4 regions of the Cobetia sp. 10Alg 146 genome follow, and region 1 is predicted to be linked to each of the others. Evidence: predicted binding sites of a transcription regulator. Region 1 holds the regulator's gene; each other region holds the start of a gene.
The links. Region 1 encodes LexA, which represses DNA repair genes until DNA is damaged. Its sites were predicted from a motif close to TACTGTNTANNTANACAGTA; they were not measured.
Positions count from the first base shown of each region.

Region 2: a site for LexA is predicted at 2,938-2,957, ahead of recA (recombinase RecA). Genes of this name have one in related genera too.
Region 3: a site for LexA is predicted at 3,967-3,986, ahead of QD172_RS06105 (YqiA/YcfP family alpha/beta fold hydrolase). Genes of this name have one in related genera too.
Region 4: a site for LexA is predicted at 2,043-2,062, ahead of ruvC (crossover junction endodeoxyribonuclease RuvC). Genes of this name have one in related genera too.

Region 1 is NZ_JARWKT010000002.1:390,790-396,916, forward strand. Features, by position in the region: gene nagZ (beta-N-acetylhexosaminidase) at 1-768, opposite strand, end outside; gene QD172_RS04650 (L,D-transpeptidase) at 971-1,513, opposite strand; gene QD172_RS04655 (TetR/AcrR family transcriptional regulator) at 1,513-2,190, opposite strand; gene lexA (transcriptional repressor LexA) at 2,742-3,371, shown strand; gene QD172_RS04665 (hypothetical protein) at 3,502-3,741, opposite strand; gene QD172_RS04670 (DUF6586 family protein) at 3,995-4,474, opposite strand; gene topA (type I DNA topoisomerase) at 4,474-6,127, opposite strand, start outside.
Region 2 is NZ_JARWKT010000007.1:81,492-87,618, forward strand. Features, by position in the region: gene alaS (alanine--tRNA ligase) at 1-728, opposite strand, end outside; gene QD172_RS13160 (regulatory protein RecX) at 977-1,615, opposite strand; gene recA (recombinase RecA) at 1,763-2,824, opposite strand; gene QD172_RS13170 (CinA family protein) at 3,056-3,577, opposite strand; gene mutS (DNA mismatch repair protein MutS) at 3,746-6,127, shown strand, end outside.
Region 3 is NZ_JARWKT010000003.1:18,048-24,174, forward strand. Features, by position in the region: gene parC (DNA topoisomerase IV subunit A) at 1-964, opposite strand, end outside; gene parE (DNA topoisomerase IV subunit B) at 1,090-2,970, opposite strand; gene QD172_RS06105 (YqiA/YcfP family alpha/beta fold hydrolase) at 3,125-3,871, opposite strand; gene pgi (glucose-6-phosphate isomerase) at 4,011-5,714, opposite strand; gene cmoA (carboxy-S-adenosyl-L-methionine synthase CmoA) at 5,919-6,127, shown strand, end outside.
Region 4 is NZ_JARWKT010000001.1:70,620-76,746, forward strand. Features, by position in the region: gene aspS (aspartate--tRNA ligase) at 82-1,869, shown strand; gene ruvC (crossover junction endodeoxyribonuclease RuvC) at 2,119-2,697, shown strand; gene ruvA (Holliday junction branch migration protein RuvA) at 3,106-3,720, shown strand; gene ruvB (Holliday junction branch migration DNA helicase RuvB) at 3,925-4,968, shown strand; gene ybgC (tol-pal system-associated acyl-CoA thioesterase) at 4,965-5,414, shown strand; gene tolQ (protein TolQ) at 5,593-6,127, shown strand, end outside.

The DNA.
Region 1 (6,127 bases):
GGCGCCCTTGAAACCGAACTCCTCACGCAGCAGCCCCAGCCAGCTTGGCGAGAAGCCGGCGGGGCGCGCATCGAAATCGGGGTAGATGACATGAGCCGGCATCACGCCACCCAGGCGATCCGCCAGCGCCGCGAAGGGCTTGAGATCATGCTCGCGCAGCTCGCGGAAGGGGCGGGGGTCGATCACGCGCTCGCGGTGGGTATCCGCCGCGATGCCACCATGACCGGGATAATGCTTGCCGACCGCTGCCATGCCAGCTTCGCGCAGGCCCTCGATGAAGGCGGTACCGACGGCAATCACGTCCTCGGGAGTCGTCCCGAAACTGCGGTCGCCGATGATGGTGGAGCCCGCGACATCGATATCCAATACCGGCGCGAAGGTGATGTCGCAGCCAATGGCGGCCATCTCCATGCCCAGCAACCAGCCGGCGTCACGGGCAAACCCGAGCCCTGACGACTGGGCATCATCACCGCAGCCGTCACAGTCACGTCCCAGGCAGCAATGTGCCAGGGCGCGCATCGGCGGCAGGCGGGTCACGCCTTCGCGCAGCCGTTGCACCCGTCCGCCTTCCTGATCGATGGCGATCAACAGATGTGGATTGACGCGGCGGATCTCACCGCACAGCGCCAGCACCTGCTCGGGAGAAACACAGTTGCGCGCAAACAGGATGACGCCGCCGACGGCGGGGCGTGCCAGTAGTTCACGTTCGTCAGACGTGAGGGTATGCCCCTCGACGTCGAGCATTACGGAGCCCAATGGCTGTGTCATGACATCCTTCCTGTCCATGGCCTGCTGGCCGTGTCATGCGCTGCAAGGCATGGCACGCACGGCAGGGTTTCATGTCGTTACGGGGCTCGGCAGCCTGGAAGACAAGCCTCAGGACAGGCGGCCGGCGCGAGGAAAGGCGCAATTCTAGCCGACTGAGCGCGACTCGAACAGTCGCGAGCACCAGCCGCCAGGCAACGCAGCGTCAGGCATGCAACAGCACTGGCGTTCCGGCGGGCGCATGCTGGTAAAGGCACAGCAGATCCTCATCGCGCAGACGAATGCACCCATGGGAGGCCGGGGTGCCCATCGGCTCGCTGGTCGGCGTGCCATGGAAGTAGATGTAGCGCCGCAGGCTGTCGACGCGCTGTCCCGCCGCGTTGCGGCCACGGTTGATGCCGGCCTCACGACCGCTGAGCCACAGGATACGCGTCAAGATCCAGTCGCGTTCGGGGTGCTCGGCGGCCAGTCGAGGCGTGAACACCTCTCCCGTGAAGCGCCGCCCACGATAGACGGCACCACGCGGATTGCCCTCCCCGATCGCGGCGCGAACCACATGCCAGCCGGTCGGCGTGCAACCGCTGCCATCGAGCTCGCCGATACCGTTGAGGCCGCTGGAGATCGCACAGGCATGCACCAGCGTGTCAGGGTCAGCCGCGGGGGGCGGCGCATCACGACTGCCACTGGGCGCGTCATTGCGTATCTCAAGACGCTGGCGGGTGAGATCCACCGCCACCCAGCAAGCCATCAGCTGGCCGCCTGGGTGACCGCTTCACCATCTCCGAGCGAGGCCGGCAGCGGAGCCGCCATCGCCGCCACCACCACCGGACGCATGTGCTGGATCAGCTCGCGCACACTGGTGTGATGGCCGTATTCGGCCTCTTCGATATCGCGCAGTGCGTCCAGTCCCGAGAAGGTGAAGATCACGCTGCCGAGCATGAAGTGCAGACGCCAGAAGCGCTCGTTGTCTGGCAGGTCCGGCGTCGCAAGCTTCAGGAGCTCGGCGAAGCGGCTGAAGACCGTGCCGTAATGCTCGCGGATGTAGCGACGCATGTGACCCTGCCCCTGGGTATAGGCAAGCCCGAGCAGGCGCATGAAGGTACGCAGGCTGTTGCGCTCGGCCGGCACCTCCAGCACCGTGCGCGCCATCACTTCCAGCAGCGTTTCCAGCGGCACCTGACGACCGGCATGCTGCTGCTCGACACTGTCGAGTGCCGCATGGAAACGCTCGCTGAAGGGGTCGAGATAGCGGGCGAACACTGCCTGGATCAATGACTTCTTGGAGCCGAAGTGATAATTGACCGCCGCCAGGTTGACCTTGGCCTTGCTGGTGATATTGCGCAGCGAGGTTTCGGCGAAGCCTCGCTCGGCGAACAGGACCTCGGCGGTATCGAGGATACGGGTAACGGTATCGGTCTGGGCCATGGGCGGATGCCTTGTCAGGTGATCAGTCACGAGGGGGCACGGGAGTCCTTGTCCCCCCGGGAAACGGCAAGGCCGTGGCCCGGGGGGCGACTCTTCTCATGCAGGTCAATCAAACGACATGTCGGTCTTCACGCACCGCGTGTCAGGCAGCGACTCCGAGGCGGAGGCTGCCACGAGCCGTGTCCCGAGCACAGGACACACAGGGCCTGTGTACCGGTAGCCGGATGCGCCCGACGAACATTCGTTTGAAACAAGGTAATTCTAGCTGTCCATGCCATGACTGGCAATTGCTGGTTGTTTCAAACACTCGACAGCCAAGACCGGCAGGACGCGCATTCACGCGGGACATTCGGGGACGGGATGGTCATGGGGCGTCCCGGACACCCGCTGTCTCGCGTCAGCATGTCGATGTCGACGAAGATGCCGGCAACGTTGCTGCCAAAGCAACCACGATGCCTTGCATGACCGCCATGACTGGATACAATGACAGTTGTATGGATGCACACCCCGTGCCGTCAGCTCAGATGCCGCCCAGGCCAAAGGCAATGCCCATGACTCAGCCGCTTACTCCGCGCCAGCAGGATGTCTTCGATTTCATCATCAAGACCATCAAGTCCTCAGGCTATCCGCCAACGCGTGCCGAAATCGCCCAGGCACTGGGCTTTCGCTCACCGAATGCCGCGGAAGAGCATCTGCGTGCCCTGAAGCGCAAGGGAGCCATCGAGATGGTGCCGGGCACCTCGCGGGGCATCCGCGTGCCGTCTCTGGCCGAGGCGGAAGAGGATAGCGAGCAGGGCCTGCCGGTCATCGGGGAAGTGGCCGCTGGCAGCCCTATCCTGGCCAGCCAGCATATCGATCGCCATTGCCCGCTGCCCAGTGACTACTTCTCGCCTGCCGCCGACTATCTGCTGCGCGTGCGCGGGGTCTCGATGAAGGATGTCGGCATTCTGGAAGGTGACCTGCTGGCCGTGCACCGCACGAGCAGCGTGCGTGACGGACAGATCGTGGTGGCGCGTCTGGGGGATGAAGTGACGGTGAAGCGTTTCCGTCGCGATGGCCATTACGTATGGCTGGAAGCCGAGAACGAGGACTTCGCTCCCATCAAGGTGGATCTGCGCACGGACAGCCTGGAAATCGAGGGCCTCGGCGTGGGCGTGATCCGCGATGGCGGCCTGCACTGATCTCAAGGCTCGCAGGCAGTCTGTCCTCACAGCGCTGACGCGCAGATGACGATTGTCGCCATCAGGGCATCCACGAAAAAACCCGCCGATTGGCGGGTTTTTTCGTGGCAGGCAGACATGCGGGAAGTGCTCAGTGCACCATGCCTTCCGACTGCTCGTCTTCATCATCCTCGCCATCCCACAGGCGGGTGCGGGTGATGGCGTGGTCGATCATCTCACGCGCGACCTCGAAGCGATTGTCACGCAGCAGATCGGCAGCTTCATCGGAGATGCGGATACTCAGAAGTGGCTCACCTTCACTCTCGGCGGCACGCAGGATCACTTCCCCATCTTCCATTTGCACGATTTCAAGTACGGCGGGATCGGACACGTCATTCCTCCTGCACGGCATCCTGAGGATACCGGCGTCGTTGTGATCGTCAGCTTGACGGCGGGCAGGCCCTGCGACTTGCAGTCACTGGCGACAATGCAGAAAAAAGTACGACCACAGCCAGAGCCATGGTCGTACCGGAGAATGCAGGGCTTGCCACAATGCCGCCAGTCTAGCACCCGTCATGCCAGGGCGTCACCTGAATGACAGGTGCGTGACATGCCAGCGCCTTCGGGTCAGGCAAGGCGCGACGCTACCACTCCACATTCGACTCGCGAAGGTGTGACAGCAACGCCTTCATGGCGCTGACTGCCGTGGCGAGACGCTCTGCCAGAGGCGCATTGGCCGCCGCGGCGATGATGAGACCATCGCCACGCGCCTGGCCTTCCTCACGCCGGGCAGCACCGCCCTCTTCATGCAGACGCGTGATATCGGCCACCAGCTGGCTCAACCAACTGTCCGGCTGCGCCTGCAGGCTTCGCAACTGCTCGATTTCCGCCACGGGAGTCGGCGGTGTGGCCAGCCGCTCGCGCCAGCTGCCCTCAGGCCAGCGTGCCGACGCGGCGCACTCCTCGATCAACGAGGCCAATGCCAGCTCCATCAACGCCAGCGCCCCTTCCTCACCGGCCATGCGCCGTGCGACGGCATGCTCATCACGCGTCGCGACGGCCGCCTGCTCCAGCAGCAACTCGGCCTGATACAGCAGTTGATTGGTGCGGCCACGCTGGCTCATCAGCTCTTGGCTCCCTTGCGCTTGTCCTCGACGACCCAACGGCCGTTGTCGAAGGTCGCCTTCCACCCCGTCGCCTTGCCATCTTCGTCCGTCATCACGAACTGCTCCTTGGCCTTGCGCGAGAAACGAATCTGCGTCGGGCGGCCATCGGGGTCTTTCTCCGGCGCCTTGAGGATGAAGTGATACTTCTCCGGGAGCTCGTCGGCATGCGCCTTGAGCTCGCTGACCAGCGGCGGACGCGTCTCGCGATTCTTGGGGAACTGACTGGCGGCAAGGAACAGGCCACTGGCGCCATCACGCAGCACGTAGTGATCCTCGACCTTCACGCAGGCAAGTTCCGGCATGGGGATCGGGTCCATCTTCGGCGGTGCCACTTCACCGGACTTGAGCAGCTTGCGGGTGTTCTTGCAATCCTCGTTGGTGCAGCCGAAGTACTTGCCGAAACGCCCGGTCTTGAGCTGCATGTCGGCACCGCACTTGTCGCACTCGATGACCGGCCCATCGTAGCCCTTGATGCGGAACTGACCCTGCTCGACTTCATGTCCCACGCAGTCCGGGCTGTTGCCGCAGACGTGCAGCTTGCGCTGCTCGTCGATCAGATAGCTGTCCATGGCCGTGGCGCAGATCGGGCAACGGCGCTTGGCACGCAGTGCATCGGTCTCGGCATTCTCATCCGCGTCAGCGGCGACCGCCTCATCCCCCGGCAACAGGTCGATGGTGGTCTTGCAGCGCTCCTTGGGCGGAAGGTTGTAACCGGAGCACCCCAGGAAGACGCCAGTGGAGGCGGTACGGATCTGCATCTCGCGGCCACAGGTCGGGCAGGCGATATCGGTCGGCACCGGCTGATTCGGGCGCATGCCCTCTTCTGACTGGGCGTGATCCAGCTCGGCCTTGAACTCGGCGTAGAAGGCATCCAGCAGTTCACGCCAGTTGCGCTGACCGTTGGCCACCTCATCGAGGTAGTCTTCCATGCGCGCGGTGAAGCCGAAGTCCATCAGGTCCTTGAAGGATTCACTGAGACGATCAGTGACGATGTCACCCAGCTTCTCGGCGTAGAAACGCCGATTTTCCAGCGCCACGTAACCACGATCCTGAATGGTCGAGATGATGGCCGCATAGGTCGAAGGACGGCCGATGCCGCGCTTCTCCAGCTCCTTGACCAGACTGGCTTCGGTGTAACGCGCCGTCGGCTTGGTGAAGTGCTGCTGCGGGTCCAGCTCGACCAGCTCCAGCACCTCGCCGATGGCCAGGTCCGGCAGTGACTGGTCCTCTTCCTTCTTGCCCGCCGGCTTCATCACGCGGGTATAACCGTCAAACTTGAGCACCCGGCCCTTGGCGCGCAGCTCGTAGCCATCGACCTCGATGGTCAGGGTCGAGGACAGATACTCCGCCGGCACCATCTGGCAGGCGACGAACTGACGCCAGATCAGCTCATACAGACGCTCCGCATCACGCTCCATGCCGGTGAGGTCCGTCGCGCGACGCGCCACCTCGGAGGGACGGATCGCTTCGTGAGCTTCCTGGGCGCCTTCCTTGCTGGAGTAGACGTTGGCGGCCTGCGGCAGATAGTTGTCGCCGAATTCCTCAGCGATGAAGTCCCGCGCGGTGGCCACCGCGTCCGCCGACAGATTGGTCGAGTCGGTACGCATGTAA
Region 2 (6,127 bases), on a different contig from region 1:
TAGTTGGAGTGCACGCCCTGCATCACGGCCGCGACGCGCTCCAGCCCCATGCCGGTATCGATGGACGGCTTGGGCAGCGGGTTCAGCGTGCCTTCGGCATCACGATCGAACTGCATGAAGACCAGGTTCCAGATCTCGATGTAGCGATCGCCATCTTCGTCCGGGCTGCCCGGCGGGCCACCGGCGACGTCTTCACCGTGATCATAGAAGATCTCGGAAGACGGGCCACAGGGGCCGGTGTCGCCCATCTGCCAGAAATTGTCCTCGTCGAGACGCGAGAAGCGGTTCTGATCGATGCCGACCTCGTTGAACCAGATGTCACGGGCTTCGTCATCGCTGACGTGCACGGTGACCCACAGCTTCTCCTTCGGCAGGCCCAGCTCTTCGGTCAGGAACTTCCAGGCGAACTGGATGGCTTCGCGCTTGAAGTAGTCACCGAAGCTGAAGTTGCCCAGCATCTCGAAGAAAGTGTGGTGACGTGCGGTGTAACCGACGTTGTCCAGGTCATTGTGCTTGCCGCCGGCGCGCACGCAGCGCTGTGCGGAGGTGGCACGGCTGTAGCCACGCGGATCACGGCCCAGGAAGACATCCTTGAAGGGCACCATGCCGGCGTTGGTGAACAGCAGGGTCGGGTCGTTGTTCGGCACCAGAGAACTGGTGGGAACGATGGTATGCCCCTGCTTCTCGAAATAGGTCAGGAAGGCGTTTCTGATTTCTGCGCTTTTCATAGATGTTCCGTAGCGATGTGCGTAAAGACGCTCCGGGGGTCTTCTTCTGCATGACTTCCGCATGGTTTCTGCATATTCATCCATGTGGGAATGCATGGAGGTGCAATGAAAAGCATGAAAGAAGGCGCCTGCCCCGTGCCGTCGCAAGACGACCTAGTATAACGCCTGTTCGCGCAAGCTAAAGGGGGGGAAATGGCTTGAGTGACCGGTTTGCGCGTTCCGAGCCATTGCCCGGGCAATGGCTGGCCTCACGCCTCGTCTTCCGTCCAGGCGGACTCCATGGCGTAGCGCAACTGCTCGTAGTCGAAGCCGCGCTGGAGCAGGAAGCGCTCTCGGCGCGCACGCTCCTTGTGACCCTCGCCCGCTGAGGAAAAGCGCCTTGCCAACGTCTCGCGCGCCAGCTCGAAGAAGTCCACCGCATCAACATGTCCAAAGGCATCAGGCACCGGATCACAGGCAGCACGCATCACGGCACCTGACGTCTCGTTGTCGATGCCACGCTGGCGCAACTCCTGCTGGATACGCCTGGGGCCCTGCCCCCTCAGCACCCGTGTCCGCAGGAAGCTGGCGGCGAAGCGCTCATCGGATTGCAGGCCTTCCTCGACCAGACGCTCCAGCACTTCCTCGATCAGCAGCTCGACCTCATCACGACTCAAGCGCGTCTCGGCGCCCTCCTCGCCACTCGCGGACTGCTCCGCCAGCGCATCATCGCTGACGGTCTGCAGGTAGTCGCGCTCCTTGAGATAGTCGTGCAGCTCGCGACGGCTGTGCTCGCGGCGTGCCAGACGTGCGATGGCGTCATTGCGGGCACGCCGTTGCGGCGTCATCGCGCCGACATCGAGGGGCTGATAGTCCGGCCCGACGGTCTCTCTTTCCTGATCGTGCATGTTGGCGCTCCTTTCTGGAGAGGCACCCAAGATGGCGAAATCCCCGGTGCAAAACGCACAGCGCCCGCCACCGAAAACGGGGCGGGCGCTGCAGATCACTGAAAGGCGCTGAAATCAGCGCTCAATGAACACGTTCTCGAGCAGGTCTCAATCGAGATCCAGATCATCTTCATTTTCGGCGACCACTTCTTCCTTGGCCTCTTCCTTGGTTTCCGGAGAAGCCAGCAGCTGGGCGCGAATCTGGCTCTCGATCTCTTCCATGATCGCGGGGTTATCCTCCAGATACTGGGCGGAGTTGGCCTTGCCCTGACCGATCTTGCTGCCCTGGTAGCTGTACCAGGCACCTGCCTTGCCGACCAGACCACACTGCACGCCCAGATCAATGACCTCACCGGCGTGGTAGATGCCCTTGCCGTAGAGAATCTGGAACTCGGCCTGGCGGAACGGCGGCGCGACCTTGTTCTTCACGACCTTGACGCGAGTCTCGTTACCGGTGACTTCATCGCCGGACTTCACGGAGCCGGTACGACGGATGTCGAGACGGACACTCGAGTAGAACTTCAGCGCGTTACCACCGGTGGTGGTTTCCGGGCTACCGAACATCACCCCGATCTTCATGCGGATCTGGTTGATGAACACCACCATGCAGTTGGCATTCTTGATGTGACCCGTCACCTTGCGCAGCGCCTGGGACATCAGACGCGCCTGCAGGCCGACGTGGGAGTCACCCATCTCACCCTCGATCTCGGCACGCGGCGTCAGGGCTGCCACAGAATCGACGATGATGACGTCGACACCACCGGAACGCACCAGCATGTCGACGATCTCGAGTGCCTGCTCACCGGTATCCGGCTGGGAGACCAGCATCTCGTCCAGATTGACGCCGAGCTTCTCGGCGTAGGACGGATCCAGCGCGTGCTCGGCATCGATGAAGGCACACACCTTGCCCTGCTTCTGGGCCTGGGCGATGACCGAGAGCGTCAGTGTCGTCTTGCCCGAGGATTCCGGACCGTAGATCTCGACCACTCGACCGAAAGGCAGGCCACCGATGCCGAGCGCGATATCCAGGCCCAGAGACCCGGTGGATACCGACGGGATGGCCACACGCGGGGCATCGCCCATGCGCATGACGGCGCCCTTGCCGAACTGGCGCTCGATCTGGGACAGCGCCGCGTTCAGCGCCTTGGTACGATTGTCGTCCTGTGCCATGTGGCCTCCTGTCGAACGGCGGCGCCGCATGGGCAACCACCTGAAATAGGAAATTCTCAAGCTTCGGGTGATGCAGAGACTGTCAGCCTAGCGGCTGGGCTGTCATGGCAAAACCCTGTATACATGGACAGTATGATGCCGCATGTTTCATCGTTCTGCCAGTCCGGTGATGCGCTTTTTCAGGCAGCAGTCTCAACGCAGAGGGTTGCATGCGTCTCGAGCCTCACCAGTTCAGCCCTGCCAGGCTTCCACGCATTCGATCAAGCCTTGCAATGCCACCCTCACGGCAGCGTCGCGCACGACCTGCCGGTCTCCCGGAAAGTGGAAACACCGCGCCTGCTGTCGCGCCTCACTGCCCCATGCCAGCCACACCGTCCCCACGGGCTTTTCTTCACTGCCGCCTCCCGGACCCGCCACCCCACTGATTGCCACCCCCAGTTCGGCACCGCTGTCACGACACGCTCCCCTGACCATCTCGCGCACGACGGCCTCGGAGACTGCCCCGAAGTCCGCGAGCGATGCTTCGCTGACGCCGAGCAGACGCCGCTTGGCCGCATTCGAGTAGGTCACATAGCCCGCCTCGAAATAGCCGGAGCTACCGGAAATCGCCGTGATCGCGGCACTCACGCCGCCCCCGGTGCATGACTCTGCAGCAGTGATCTGGACTCCGCGCGCCAATGCCAGCGCCTGCAGCTGCTCGGCCAGTGCATTCGCATCCGGTGCCTCGGACGTCGTATCCGTCAATCGGGCCATGAACGAACTCCTTTCTAGAAGTGGTCTGAGGAAAAGGGAAGCGAGCAGGAGGCATCACAGGCATTGGAGCCGGCCGCGCCAGTCCGTAGAATATCGCGCATCCCGCATGCCGTGTTCTCGCATGTGCGTCTTTTTCCCATTGCAGTGCAGTCAAGGAAGTCCATGGCCATGGCCAAGAACAGCGCGCCCCAGATGACGCCGATGATGGCGCAGTACATGAAGATCAAACGCGAGCACCCCGGTGTGCTGCTGTTCTATCGCATGGGCGACTTCTATGAGCTGTTCCATGAGGACGCCAAGCGAGCCGCGCAACTGCTCGATATCACCCTGACGGCACGTGGCAGCTCCGGCGGCTCCCCCATTCCCATGGCAGGGGTGCCTTATCACAGCGCCGAGGGTTACCTGGCACGCCTGGTGAAAATGGGCGAATCCGTGGCCATCTGCGAGCAGATCGGCGATCCCGCGACCACCAAGGGCCCCGTCGAGCGCAAGGTGGTGCGCATCGTCACACCGGGCACCCTGCATGACGAGGCGCTTCTGGATGCCAGCCGTGACAATCTGCTGGTGGCGCTGCATCGAGACGGTGAGACCTGGGGCCTGGCGGCACTGGAGCTTTCCTCAGGACGCTTCAGCGTACTGGAAGTCAATGGCGATGAAGAACTGCTGGCCGAGATCCAGCGTCTGTCACCCGCCGAGCTGATGGTCGGCGAGAGTCGTGAACTGCCAAGCAGTCTTGCCTCACGCCCGGGCCTGACCCGTCAGAGCGACTGGCATTTCGACCATGAGACCGCGTTGCGCCTGCTCTGCGATCAGTTCGGCGTTCAGGACCTCAATGGTTTCGGTTGCAGTCATCTGACCTGCGCGGTCACCGCTGCTGGTGCCCTGCTCGACTACGCGCGTGACACGCAGCGCACCGGTCTGCCCCACGTGACGGCGCTGGCCGTCGAGAGTCGCGACGATTCGGTCGTGATCGATGCCGCCAGCCGTCGCAACCTCGAGATCGACACCAATCTTGGCGGCAGCAGCGACAACACGCTGGCCAGCGTATTGGACGTGACTGCTACCGCGATGGGCTCACGCCTGCTCAAGCGCTGGCTCAACCGCCCGCTGCGCGATCAGACCCAGATCGGCCAGCGCCAGGCGGCAGTGCAGCGCTTGATTGAGGGTGACTACCCCTTCGAACTGCAAGGCCTGCTCAAGCGGATCGGCGATGTGGAGCGCATCCTGGCGCGTGTTGCACTGCGCAGCGCCCGCCCGCGAGACATGGCGCGCCTGCGTGATGGCCTCAATACACTGCCAGAGCTGCGTGCCGTGCTCGCCAGCGTCGAGAAAGGCAGTGCCATCGATGACCTGCGCGATGGCATCCGCCTGTTCCCCGCCCTCTCGGCCATGCTCAGCGAAGCGCTGATCGAGAATCCGCCGGTCGTGCTGCGCGATGGCGGGGTGATCGCCGATGGCTACGACGATGAGCTGGACGAGTATCGCGGCCTCTCCGAGAACGCCGGTCAGTATCTGGTGGCCCTCGAGACTCGTGAGCGTGAGCGCACCGGCATCAGCAACCTCAAGGTCGGCTACAACCGCGTGCATGGTTACTTCATCGAGCTGCCGCGCTCCCAGTCAGCGGAAGCTCCGCCGGAATACATCCGCCGCCAGACGCTCAAGAATGCCGAGCGCTTCATCATCCCGGAACTCAAGGAATTCGAGGACAAGGCGCTGTCGGCCAAGTCCAAGTCGCTGGCCCGCGAGAAGCTGCTGTATGAGCACCTTCTGGATGACCTGAATACCGAACTGGATGGCCTGCAGCAGACGGCACGCGCCCTGGCGTCACTGGATGTGCTCACCGCCTTCGCTGATCGCGCCGCCGCACTGGACTTCGTCCGCCCACAGCTCAGCGACACGCCGGGAATCGACATCGAAGGCGGCCGCCACCCGGTGGTGGAACATGTCAGCGACCACCCCTTCGTGCCCAACGACGTGCGCTTTGACGATGCGCGCCGCATGCTGGTGATCACCGGCCCCAACATGGGCGGTAAATCCACCTACATGCGTCAGACTGCGCTGATCGCACTGCTCGCGCATACCGGCAGCTTCGTACCCGCCGCTCGCGCCTGCATCGGCCCGCTGGATCGCATCTTCACGCGTATCGGCTCCTCGGATGACCTGGCCGGTGGCCGCTCGACCTTCATGGTCGAGATGACCGAGACTGCCAGCATCCTGCACAACGCCACCGACGAGAGTCTGGTGCTGATGGATGAGATCGGTCGCGGCACCTCGACCTTCGATGGCCTGTCATTGGCCTGGGCAAGCGCCGAGCACCTGGCCCGCACGCGCGCCTTCACGCTGTTCGCGACCCATTATTTCGAGATGACGGCACTCCCCGAGCACGTCGATGGCGTGGCCAACGTTCACCTGACCGCCGCAGAGCATGGCGATGGCATCGTCTTCATGCACCGTGTCGAGGAGGGGCCGGCAAGCCAGAGTTATGGCCTGCAGGTTGCCCAGCTGGCCGGGGTCCCGCAGAACGTCATCCTGCGTGCACGTGAGAAATTG
Region 3 (6,127 bases), on a different contig from region 1:
GGTGCGCCATCAGGCCTTCGATATCGACCCGATTGGAGCGCGGCTGAATCAGCAGGCGCGTCGGGTTCTCGTGGTCGGACTCATCGCGCAGGTCCGCGACCATCGGCAGCTTCTTGGCCTGCATCTGGGCGGCGATCTGCTCGATCACCTTGGCGCCGGAGACCTGATACGGCAGCGCCGTGATCACGATATCGCCTTCTTCCAGCACATAGCGGGCGCGCATCTTCACGCTGCCACGACCGGTGCGATAGAGCTTGGCGAGGTCGGTGCGCGGCGTGATGATCTCCGCCTCGGTGGGGAAATCCGGTGCCGGCAGGAAGTCCATCAGCTGATCGCTGTCGGAGTCCGGGTTGCGCAGCAGGTGGCGTGTGGCGGCCACGACTTCATGCACGTTGTGCGGCGGAATGTCGGTCGCCATGCCCACCGCGATGCCGGTGGTGCCGTTGAGCAGCACATTGGGCAGACGCGCCGGCAGCACCTTGGGCTCGTTCATGGTGCCATCGAAGTTGGGCACCCAGTCGACGGTGCCCTGGGAGAGCTCGGACAGCAGCACCTCGGAATATTTCGACAGACGCGATTCGGTGTAACGCATGGCCGCGAAGGACTTGGGGTCATCCTGGCTACCCCAGTTGCCCTGCCCATCCACCAGCGGATAGCGATAGCTGAACGGCTGCGCCATCAGCACCATCGCCTCGTAACAGGCGCTGTCACCGTGGGGGTGGAACTTGCCCAGCACATCGCCGACGGTACGCGCCGACTTCTTGTACTTGGCATTGGCCGTCAATGACAGTTCGCGCATGGCATAGACGATGCGGCGCTGCACCGGCTTCATGCCATCACCGACATGCGGCAGGGCGCGGTCAAGAATCACGTACATCGAGTAGTCGAGGTACGCCTTTTCGGTGTAGTCGCGCAGGGCCAGACGTTCGACGTCACCCTCCGCAACCTGGATATCCATGCTCATGGGCGCTTGACCTTGATTACGAGCGTAAAACCGGGGAGCGCAAGACTCTGGCGCTCCCGAAAGAATGCTGTCGCGCAGCTTGTCTGGCATTCGAAGTTCAGCTGCTCTCGAAACTCAGCCGATGATCAGACCTCGATGTCGGCCATGTTGCCGTAGTCCTCGAGCCAGCTCTTGCGATCACTGGCGCGCTTCTTGGCCAGCAGCATGTCGAGCATCTCGTGGGTGCCGTCATCCGCGCTGCGCGTCAGCTGCACCAGGCGGCGAGTGTCCGGCGCCATGGTGGTCTCGCGCAGCTGCAGCGGGTTCATCTCACCCAGCCCCTTGAAGCGCTGCACGTTGGGCGTGCCACGCTTGCTCTCGAGCTGCTTGAGGATGTGCGCCTTCTCGCTCTCGTCCAGGGCGTAATGGACTTCCTTGCCCAGGTCGATGCGATACAGCGGCGGCATGGCGACGAAGACGCGCCCGGCATCCACCAGCGCCGGGAAGTGCCGCACGAACAGCGCGCACAGCAGCGTGGCGATGTGCAGGCCATCGGAGTCGGCATCCGCCAGGATGCAGACCTTGTGGTAGCGCAGCTTGGTGAGATCATCCGAGCCCGGGTCCAGCCCGATGGCGACCGCGATGTCGTGGACTTCCTGGGAGGAGTAGATGTCATGCGACTCGACTTCCCAGGTATTGAGGATCTTGCCGCGCAGCGGCAGGATCGCCTGGGTCTCGCGGTTGCGACCCTGCTTGGCGCTGCCGCCAGCCGAGTCCCCCTCGACCAGAAACAGCTCACTGTCGGCAGGGTCGGAGCTTGAGCAGTCCGAGAGCTTGCCCGGTAGCGCAGGCCCGGAAGTGACCTTCTTGCGCGCGACCTTCTTGGCGCTTTTCAGACGGCGCTGGGCCGCCGAGATCACCAGTTCCGCCAGCGCTTCGGCCTGGTCGACATGATGATTGAGCCACAGCGAGAAGGCGTCCTTGACCACGCCGGAGACGAAGGCCGCGACACTGCGCGAGGACAGGCGCTCCTTGGTCTGGCCGGCGAACTGTGGATCGAGCATCTTCACCGACAGCACGAAGGCGGCGCGCTCCCACAGGTCATCCGCACTCAGCTTGACGCCACGCGGCAGCAGACTGCGGTAGTCACAGAATTCCTTGAGTGCCTCGAGCAGGCCGGAACGCAGGCCATTGACGTGGGTGCCGCCCAGCGGCGTGGGGATCAGATTGACGTAGGGCTCCTGCACCAGCTCGCCGCCTTCCGGCAGCCACTGGATGGCCCAGTCGACGCCATGCTCCTCATCCTCGAAATGACCGACGAACGGCGATTCCGGCAGTCGCTCGAAACCATCGGTGGCGCCGAGCAGATAGTCGCGCAGGCCATCCTCGTAATGCCAGGCCGTCTCGCTGCCATCCGTCTCGGTCAGCACGACCTTGAGCCCCGGGCACAATACCGCCTTGGCGCGCAGCAGGTGACGCAGGCGCGCCATCGCCAGACGCGGACTGTCGAAGTAGCTCTCGTCCGGCCAGAAACGCACCAGAGTGCCGGTATTGCGCTTGCCGACGGTACCGATCTGACTCAGCTCCTCGACCTTCTCGCCATTCTCGAAGGCAATGCGCTGACGCAGACCCTCACGGCAGACTTCCACCTCAAGGCGTGTCGACAGGGCGTTGACCACCGAGACCCCCACGCCGTGCAGCCCGCCCGAGAAGCGATAGCTGTCCTGGGAGAACTTGCCCCCCGCGTGCAGCTTGGTGAGGATCAGCTCGATCCCGGTCACACCATGCTCGGGGTGGATGTCAGTGGGCATGCCACGACCATCATCCGCCACCTCGATACCGCCGTCTTCCAGCAGCTTCACGCGCACTTCCTTCGCGTGACCCGCCAGCGCCTCATCGACGGAGTTGTCGATGACTTCCTGGACCAGGTGGTTGGGCCGAGTGGTATCGGTATACATGCCGGGCCGCTTGCGGACCGGTTCGAGGCCGGAGAGAACCTCGATGGAACTGGCGCTGTACTGACTCATCGCAGCCTTGTGTCCTTGGTGTTGACGTCCGGCAGACGCATCACGGATGGCGATGCCTCTGCCTGATTTTCTGAAGAGAGTCGCCGCTGGCCGAACGATCCGATGACGGATTCATCTTCCTGTCCGGCCCGCACGCCCAACCGTCCTCGACACGTTAGCAGGGTGCGACGTGGAAGGATGTCGCAAGCGACGGGGCCAGACGATGGCCGGCATGCGCCATGATGGCAGGCAGGTACTCCGCCAGTCTGGCAAATCCATGATCCCCTCCCGGCGTGAGGATCAGCCGGCAATCCTGATAGAGGCTTGCGGCATCGTTGACGTCCAATGTCTCGTCCGCCGTGGCAAGCAGCACGAGGGTGCGCTGCGGCGTGACGGGGATCGCTTCCAGTGCGGCCAGCGCCGGACCGAATGCTTCGGTGACGGTGAAGGACTCGCCGGTATAGGGGTTGGCGTGGGTCGACCCCAGCCATGCCGTGACGAGCCTGACCGGGCGCACGGCTGGGTTGATCAATACCGTGCGCGGCCCCTGACGCCATACGCTCTGCTCGCAGCCCTGGGGTCCATCGAGTCGCGCAGCCTCACGCGCGGCAAGCCAGGTGCTCAGAAAGCCACCCATGGAGCTGCCGATCACCACGATGGCGTCGTCACAGGCAGGGTCAGCCGGGTCGAGATCCAACTGCGCGCAGAGCGCCTGATAGGCCTCCTCCACCACCGCCTGCCCGGCAGCGGGTTGAGGTGGGATGTCAGGCGCGACGCAGGGCAGACCGAATTCGGCGGCCGCACGCTTCATCAACTGCGCCTTGGGCGAGCAACTGGCCGAGTTGAAACCATGCAGGTACAACACGCCCCTGACCGGAGGAACGACAACGCCTGCCTGCGCAGGGTAATGGGGACGGCTCATCAGCGCTCCCGACACGCGCGAACCGAACGGCTCACGCTCGGTTCGCGGCAAGGTGTCTAGTGTAAACGATTGATTCCCATATAGGATAGCGAGAATACTGTATAAATCAACAGAGGATGATCGCCTGCGTGATTCCCCGTCAGCGCGGGTCCTGCCCCTGGGCGGCCCACACGGACTCGATCAAGGCACGACTGGAAGCGTCCAGCTGCTCGAAGCCTTCTCCCGTGGTCATGGTCGCTTCCGTCGCGGTGGCGATCTGCTTGCCCAGCTCCACGCCCCACTGATCGAACGGATTGATGTCCCAGATGGTGGCCTGGACGAAGACCTTCTGCTCGTAAAGCGCGATCAGGGCCCCCAGGGTTTCCGGCGTCAGCGCTTCCAGCAGCAGGGTGGTCGAGGGCTGATTGCCACGATAACGCTTGTGATTCGGCTGGGCCTCGTCACCCGGTATCGCGTCATCGCCCAGCATCAGCACGCGCGACTGGGCAAAGCAGTTGGCCAGTGTCAGACGGTGCTGCGCCTTGAGGTGGGCACGGGTCTCGGCGTCCTCGACATGGTCATAGCGACGCATCGGCGCGATGAAGTCACATTCCACTGCCTGGGTACCCTGATGCAGCAGCTGATAGAAGGCATGCTGGGCGTTCGGGCCCAGCTGGCCCCACAGCACCGGGCAGGTGGAGTAATCAACCATCTCGCCATCGTTGGTGACCGACTTGCCGTTGGATTCCATTTCCAGCTGCTCGAGGTAGCTTGCGAAGTATTCCAGGCGGCCGTCGTAGGGCAGGATGGAGTGGGCGCGAATATCGAGGAAGTTGTTGTTCCAGATACCCGCCAGCGCCAGCAATACCGGCAGATTGTCTTCCAGCGGTGCGGTGCGGAAATGCTCATCCAGCTCATGCGCCCCCGCCAGCAGGCGACGGAAGTTGTCCATGCCGACATTGAGCGCGATGGGCAGCCCGATGGTGCCCCACAGCGAGTAGCGCCCGCCGACCCAGTCCCAGAACAGCAGCTGATGTTCCGGTGCGATACCCCACTCGCTCATCTTCTCCGGCTTGGCGGATGCGCCGATGAAGTGCTGGCGATTGATCAGCCCTTCCAGACGGCCTTGCGGGTCGAGGCGTGATTTGAGCCAGTCGCGGGCGGTGCGGGCATTGGACAGCGTGTCGATGGTGGAGAATGACTTGGACGACAGGATGAACAAGGTGGTTTCCGGACTGAAGGACTGCAGGTAGTCCGCCAGCTGTGAGCCATCCATGGTCGAGGCGAAGTGCACGCCGACCTCATGGACACCCTTGGGACGGCAATCGCTCAGCGCGCTCGAGACCATCAGCGGCCCCAGGTCCGAGCCACCGACCCCCAGATTGACCACATCGGTGATCGGCTTGCCGGTGGCACCACGCCACTGCCCGCTATGGAAGGTCTCGACCATCTCGGCGAGCCGCTCGAGGCTCTCGTGGATGGCAGGTACCACATCCTCGCCATCCACCTCGAGCCTTGCTGAGCGTGGCAGACGCAGGGCCGCGTGCAGGGCCGGGCGATCTTCCGAGCGATTGACGTGCTCACCGGCCAGCAGACGCTTGATGCCCTGCTCGACACCGGTTTCCCGCGCCAGCTCCAGCAGCAGCTCCAGGGTCTCCTGCTTGAGCCGCTGCTTGGAGAGATCCAGGCGCAGGCCCGCGGCAGAACGGGTGAAGGTCGTCACTCGATCGCGCCCTTGCGCCGCATCCTCGGCGAACAGGTCCTTCAGGTGCACATCGGCCATCTGCTCCTGATGATGACGCGCGAGGGCCTGCCAGGCCTGACTGTTACGGCGGGCAGAACGTGCAGACGATGGAGTGGACATGGCCACCTCTCTCCTTGAAGTGTCGCGACCGGCCCTGCGTGGCCCGGTCAGAAATCGGTTGATGGAGGCATCATCGGTAAGCCGCGGCGGGTGCGTCAGGCACCTCGAATGCGTAGAATGGCGGGCCCAGCAGGGCACTCAGCCCAGCCGCTCCCCGGCCAATGGCATGTCGCCCAGGCCCTCTGCCCGATGAAGCCTTGATCCATGAGTGATGCATCTTACCGTGACGCGATATTTACGACACCCCTTGACCGTGTTGCCAGCTTCTCCTTCGACGAACAGGTCGTCAGCTGCTTCCCGGACATGCTGCGCCGTTCGGTGCCGGGGTACGGTCAGATCATCGCCATGCTGGGGCTGATGGCCCGCGCTCACCTGCGCCCTGGCGCACGCGTCTATGATCTGGGCTGCTCGCT
Region 4 (6,127 bases), on a different contig from region 1:
GCAGGCATCTCCAGCGTCAGGCCCTCTGAGACAGACGCGCACCAGTGCGTCGATCACGAATTTGAGCAACAAGGAATCAACATGCGCAGCCACTATTGCGGCAAACTGAACGAGACCCTGATCGATCAGGATGTCACTCTGTGCGGGTGGGTGCACCGCCGTCGCGACCACGGTGGCGTCATCTTCCTCGACATGCGCGACCGTGACGGTATCGCCCAGATCGTCGTCGATCCGGACACCGTCGATGCCTTCGCCACTGCCGACAAGGCGCGCAGCGAGTACGTCCTGCGCATCAAGGGCCGTATTCGCATGCGCCCGGAAGGCACCCAGAACCCGAACATGCCGACAGGCATGATCGAAGTGCTGGCCAAGGATGTCGAAGTGCTCAACACCGCACAGACGCCGCCGTTCCAGCTGGACGACCACAACAAGGTCGGTGAGGAAGTTCGCCTCAAGTATCGTTATGTCGACCTGCGTCGTCCGGACATGATCGACAAGCTGCGCCTGCGTTCACGCATCACCCACAGCGTGCGTGCCCAGCTGGAAGCCCTGGGCTTCCTCGACATCGAAACCCCGATTCTCACGCGTGCCACGCCGGAAGGGGCACGTGACTATCTGGTGCCGAGCCGCACCTATGCCGGCAGCTTCTTCGCGCTGCCGCAGTCTCCGCAGCTGTTCAAGCAGCTGTTGATGGTCGCCGGTGTCGATCGTTACTACCAGATCGCCAAGTGCTTCCGTGACGAGGATCTGCGCGCCGATCGTCAGCCGGAATTCACCCAGATCGACCTCGAGGCCAGCTTCGTCGACGAGAAGGACATCATGGGCATGACCGAGACCATGATCCGTGGTCTCTACAAGGAAGTGCTGGATGTCGAGCTGGGCGACTTCCCGACCATGCCGTATTCCGAAGCCATGCAGCGCTTCGGTTCCGACAAGCCGGACCTGCGCATCCCGCTGGAGCTGGTCGATGTCGATGACCTGATGAGCGGTGTGGACTTCAAGGTCTTCTCCGGCCCGGCCAAGGATGACAAGGGCCGTGTCGCCGCGCTGCGTGTGCCGGGCGGTGCCAGCCTGTCACGCAAGGAAATCGACGCCTACACCAAGTTCGTCGGCATCTACGGTGCCAAGGGCCTGGCGTGGATCAAGGTCAACGAGCGTGCCAAGGGCATCGAGGGTCTGCAGTCGCCGATCGTCAAGTTCATGGAAGACGTCGTGGATGACGTGCTGGACCGCTGTGGCGCCGTCGATGGCGACATCGTGTTCTTCGGCGCCGACAAGGCCAACATCGTGGCCGAGGCCATCGGCGCGCTGCGCGTCAAGCTGGGCGAAGACCTCAACCTCTACACCCGCGAATGGGCACCGCTGTGGGTCGTCGACTTCCCGATGTTCGAAGCCGATGCCAACGGCCGCCTGAGCGCGCTGCACCACCCGTTCACCGCGCCGTCCTGCACCCCGGAAGAACTCAAGGCCGATCCGGAAGCGGCACTGTCTCGCGCCTATGACATGGTCATCAACGGCACTGAGCTGGGTGGCGGTTCCATCCGTATCCACGACCAGGCCATGCAGCGTACCGTGTTCGAAGTGCTGGGCATCGGCGAGGAGGAAGCGGAAGAGAAGTTCGGCTTCCTGCTCGACGCGCTCAAGTTCGGCGCGCCGCCCCATGGTGGTTTGGCCTTCGGTCTCGATCGTCTGGTCATGCTGATGACCGGCGCCAAGACCATTCGTGAAGTCATCGCCTTCCCGAAGACCCAGAGCGCTGGCTGCATGATGACCGACGCCCCGGGGGAAGTCAGCGGTGAGCAGCTCAAGGAGCTGAACATCCGTCTGCGTCAGAAGGTCAAGGTTGAAGAGGAAGGCGGTCAGGCCTGATCCAGGCGAATGACCCCGGGGTGATCAACCTCTCCTGACAGGCGCCATCAGCGCCCGGGAGAGGGGGAGTCCCGCGCAAGCGGGCAAGTGACCCCCGGCAAGGCGGTGTGAGACTGTTACCTGCAGATGATGCAGGCAATGACAGTGTCGCACCGCCTTTTTTGTGGCATTGTGGCTGGTTATATACACAGTAAGCACGAAAGACGACAGGGGTGGAGAGGCAATGAGTGTGAGACGTGAGGCGGTGGCATGATCATTCTTGGCATTGATCCGGGGTCACGCCTGACCGGTTACGGCGTACTGGACGTCTCGGCGGCTCAGCCCCGCTATGTGGACAGTGGTTGCATCCGCATGTCCCAGGTCAGCCTCGACCAGCGGTTGGCGCAGATCTACGCCGGTATCAGTGAAGTGATTGCCATGCATTGCCCGGCGGAGTTCGCCATCGAGCAGGTCTTCATGTCCAAGAATGCCGACTCCGCGCTCAAGCTCGGTCAGGCACGTGGGGCAGCCATCGTGTGTGCGGCGAACCACGGCCTGCCGGTATCAGAGTATGGGCCGCGACAGATCAAGCAGGCTGTCACGGGATCGGGTGCAGCAGACAAGGCGCAGGTCCAGCATATGGTGACCCATACGCTCAAGCTCTCTGCAACGCCTCAGGCGGATGCCGCGGATGCTCTGGCCATCGCGCTGACACATTGCTTTGCACGCATGCGACTGACCCCGAGCAGCGCGCAGCTGGAGGCGTTGGGCCTGGGGGCGGGTGCAGGGCGCAAGAGTACCCGCGCACGACGCAGCAGTAGCTGGCGTGACTTTGAGCCGGGCAAATGAGGTGTCTGCTGGTCACGTAGGGTCTGAAGAGTGTCTGGTCAGGGGCTGAAGAGAGTGGGGAGCAGACTCCGGCGTGTGCCGAAGACGGCCTCTACAGGCGAGAAGTGACAAGCCCGCTTGCGCCAGATACGCTATCGTTATCAATAAATTCCAATTTTTCAGTCACTTGTAGGCTTGTTTTCACGATGTCAGGCAGCATCTTGCGTTCTGCTGGCATCCGCATGCTGCCTGCATCTGGCCTCATGGCAACAAGTGACTGTCAGATTCATGCGACAAAATCGTCGTGACACTCGGACATGCCGCCTGCACGTTATCTTTGGTAGGCTTGCCCGCATCGCAACAACCCGTGCCGCCTGACACCTGATGTGATGAGCAGGCGGCACTGAAGACTCAAGGACAGCCCGAAACATGATTGGACGTCTGACCGGGCGTTTGCTCGAAAAGCAGCCGCCTCATCTGGTACTCGATGTACAGGGTGTGGGCTATGAACTTGAAGCCTCCATGAATACCTTGCTGGGTTTGCCGGCTGTCGGGGAGGACTGTCAGCTGTTCACCCATCTGGTCGTGCGTGAAGACGCCCAGTTGCTCTATGGCTTCGGCAAGGAGCCGGAGCGTCGTCTGTTCCGGGAATTGATCAAGATTTCCGGGGTCGGGCCGCGCCTGGCGCTGGCGATTCTCTCGGGAATGGAGCAGGCCGATTTCATTCGCTGCGTGCACGACGAAGACAGTCGGGCACTGACTCGCTTGCCCGGCGTCGGCAAGAAGACGGCGGACCGCCTGATCATCGAGATGCGCGACCGGCTCAAGCATTGGACGATTCCGCAGGACGATGGTCTGTCGGAAATGGCGCGCGCTTCGCAGCCACAGCCGCCGGTTACCCATCCCCTGGCCGACGCCGAAGCCGCTCTGGTCGCGCTGGGCTACAAGCCGGTCGAGGCGGCCAAGATGCTCTCGGGACTCGAGACAGGTGCCTCCACGGAAGCCCTCATCAAGGCGGCGTTGGCCCGCAAGATGGCCAGCTAGCGCACGTGTCTCGTGCCTGATAGCGTGAATGACAGAATAGGCACGATCTGATTGGATTTATTGACTAGGGAATGGCCGGCGACTGGGGTAGAAAGTGCGCGCTTGATTGCATTGGCGCAAGATCATTTCACTGCCTCGGTCAGACCACCTCTCGCCACATGATTCATGTCTGCAGCATGAGTCATCAGGAGTTGAGCAAGCATCATGATGGAGTCGGATCGACTGATCTCCGCGGCCACGCATGATCCGGAAGAACGGATCGATCGCGCCAATCGGCCGCGAACGCTGAATGAGTATATCGGTCAGCCGATCGTGCGCGAGCAGATGGAAATCTTCATCAGTGCCGCTCGCGGTCGTGGCGATAGCCTGGATCACACCCTGGTATTCGGGCCCCCGGGACTTGGCAAGACCACTCTGGCACACATCATTGCCAGTGAGATGAGCGTGGACATCAAGTCGACGTCCGGACCGGTTCTGGAGCGGGCAGGTGACCTGGCCGCCATGCTGACGAATCTCCAGGAAGGCGATGTACTGTTCATCGATGAGATCCATCGGCTGTCACCGGCGGTCGAGGAAGTGCTGTATCCCGCGATGGAGGACTATCAGCTGGATATCATGATCGGTGAGGGCCCGGCTGCCCGCTCGATCAAGCTGGAATTGCCACGATTCACTCTGGTGGGGGCGACGACCCGGGCTGGGCTGTTGACCGCGCCCCTGCGAGATCGCTTCGGCATCGTTCAGCGCCTCGAGTTCTACGATATCGAGTCGCTGACCGGTATCGTCTCGCGCAGCGCGAAGCTGTCAGGCATGGAAGTGGAGATGGATGGCGCACGCGAGATCGCACGACGCTCGCGAGGGACGCCGCGTATCGCCAATCGGCTCTTGCGGCGGGTGCGTGACTTTACCGAGGTGCGCGGCGATGGCCGTCTGACGCTGGATGTCGCGGACAAGGCGCTCAACATGCTCAATGTGGATAGCCACGGGCTGGATCATATGGATCGCCGGTTGCTGCTGTCGATGATCGAGAAGTTCGATGGCGGGCCCGTCGGAGTGGATTCGCTGGCGGCCGCCATCGGCGAGGAGCGCGATACCATCGAGGATGTGCTGGAGCCCTATCTGATTCAGCAGGGGTTCATGATGCGAACGGCGCGTGGGCGCGTGGTGACCAGTTCCGCCTATCAGCATTTCGGCATCACACCGCGTGAGACCCAGGCGCGTCTGACGCCGGGTGGGCAGGAAGACGCATGATGTCGTCTCTGCAGACATCCAGACCCGGCGAGGAAACGTTGACTGAGCAGACGAGCGATTTTCATCATGCGGTGCGGGTCTATATCGAGGATACCGATGCGGGTGGCATCGTCTATTACGTCAATTACCTGCGCTTCATGGAGCGTGCACGCAGTGAATGGCTGCGCGCACGTGGCTATTCCCAGCAGACACTTCTGGAGCGCGGTATCCAGCTTGTCGTGCACAGTGTGGCCAGTCGCTATCATCGTCCTGCGAGACTGGATGATCTGCTTCAGGTCACGGCAACGGCAGGTGAATTGCGTGGCGCGCGCCTTGTCTTTCATCAACAGGTGATGAAGGACGGGGTGATGTTGAGTGATGCCGAGGTGGTGATTGCCTGTGTCGATGCCAGCACATTGCGTCCGCGTCGATGGCCCGTGGAATTGCTGAGCGCTCTTGAGGTCTGAGTCACCGATACCAGATTGACCGAGAGTCGCCGTGGTCAAGGCGTGAACGAGTGAGACGCTGTTGCAGCCATCCTTCTGGTCGGATGTCAGGCGACGGAGTCGGACGAATGTTAAGGGTGTCGCCTCACCGGCGGCACTGACTGAACCAAGTAAAAGAGGGATTTCCGTGGAAGATTCGATGTCGATCATTTCGCTGTTCGCGAATGCCAGCCTGGTGGTGCAATCCGTCATGTTGCTGCTGTTGGCGGCTTCCATCGCCTCCTGGGTAGTGATCTTCCAGCGGGGGATGGCATTGTCACGAGCGAAACAGGCGTATACCGCCTTTGAAAAGCGTTTCTGGTCCGGAGTGGATCTCAATCACCTCTACCGTGAATTGCCCAGTGAAGAAGAGGCGACGCCGGGTGCTGCAGGCGTCTTCCGTGCAGGCTTTCGTGAGTACAGTCGTCTCAAGCCCAAGTCCAGCAATGCCGATGCGGTGATGGACGGCGTTCAGCGCAGCATGCGTGTCACGCTGTCACGCGAGGAAGAACGTCTCAATATCCATCTTCCGTTCCTTGCCACCGTCAGCTCCGTAAGCCCCTATGTGGGTCTGTTCGGGACGGTGTGGGGCATCATGGGCTCTTTCCAGGCACTGGGGACTGCACAGCAGGCCACTCTGACCACTGTCGCTCCCTGGATTGCAGAAGCGCTGGTCGCCACCGCCATGGGGCTTT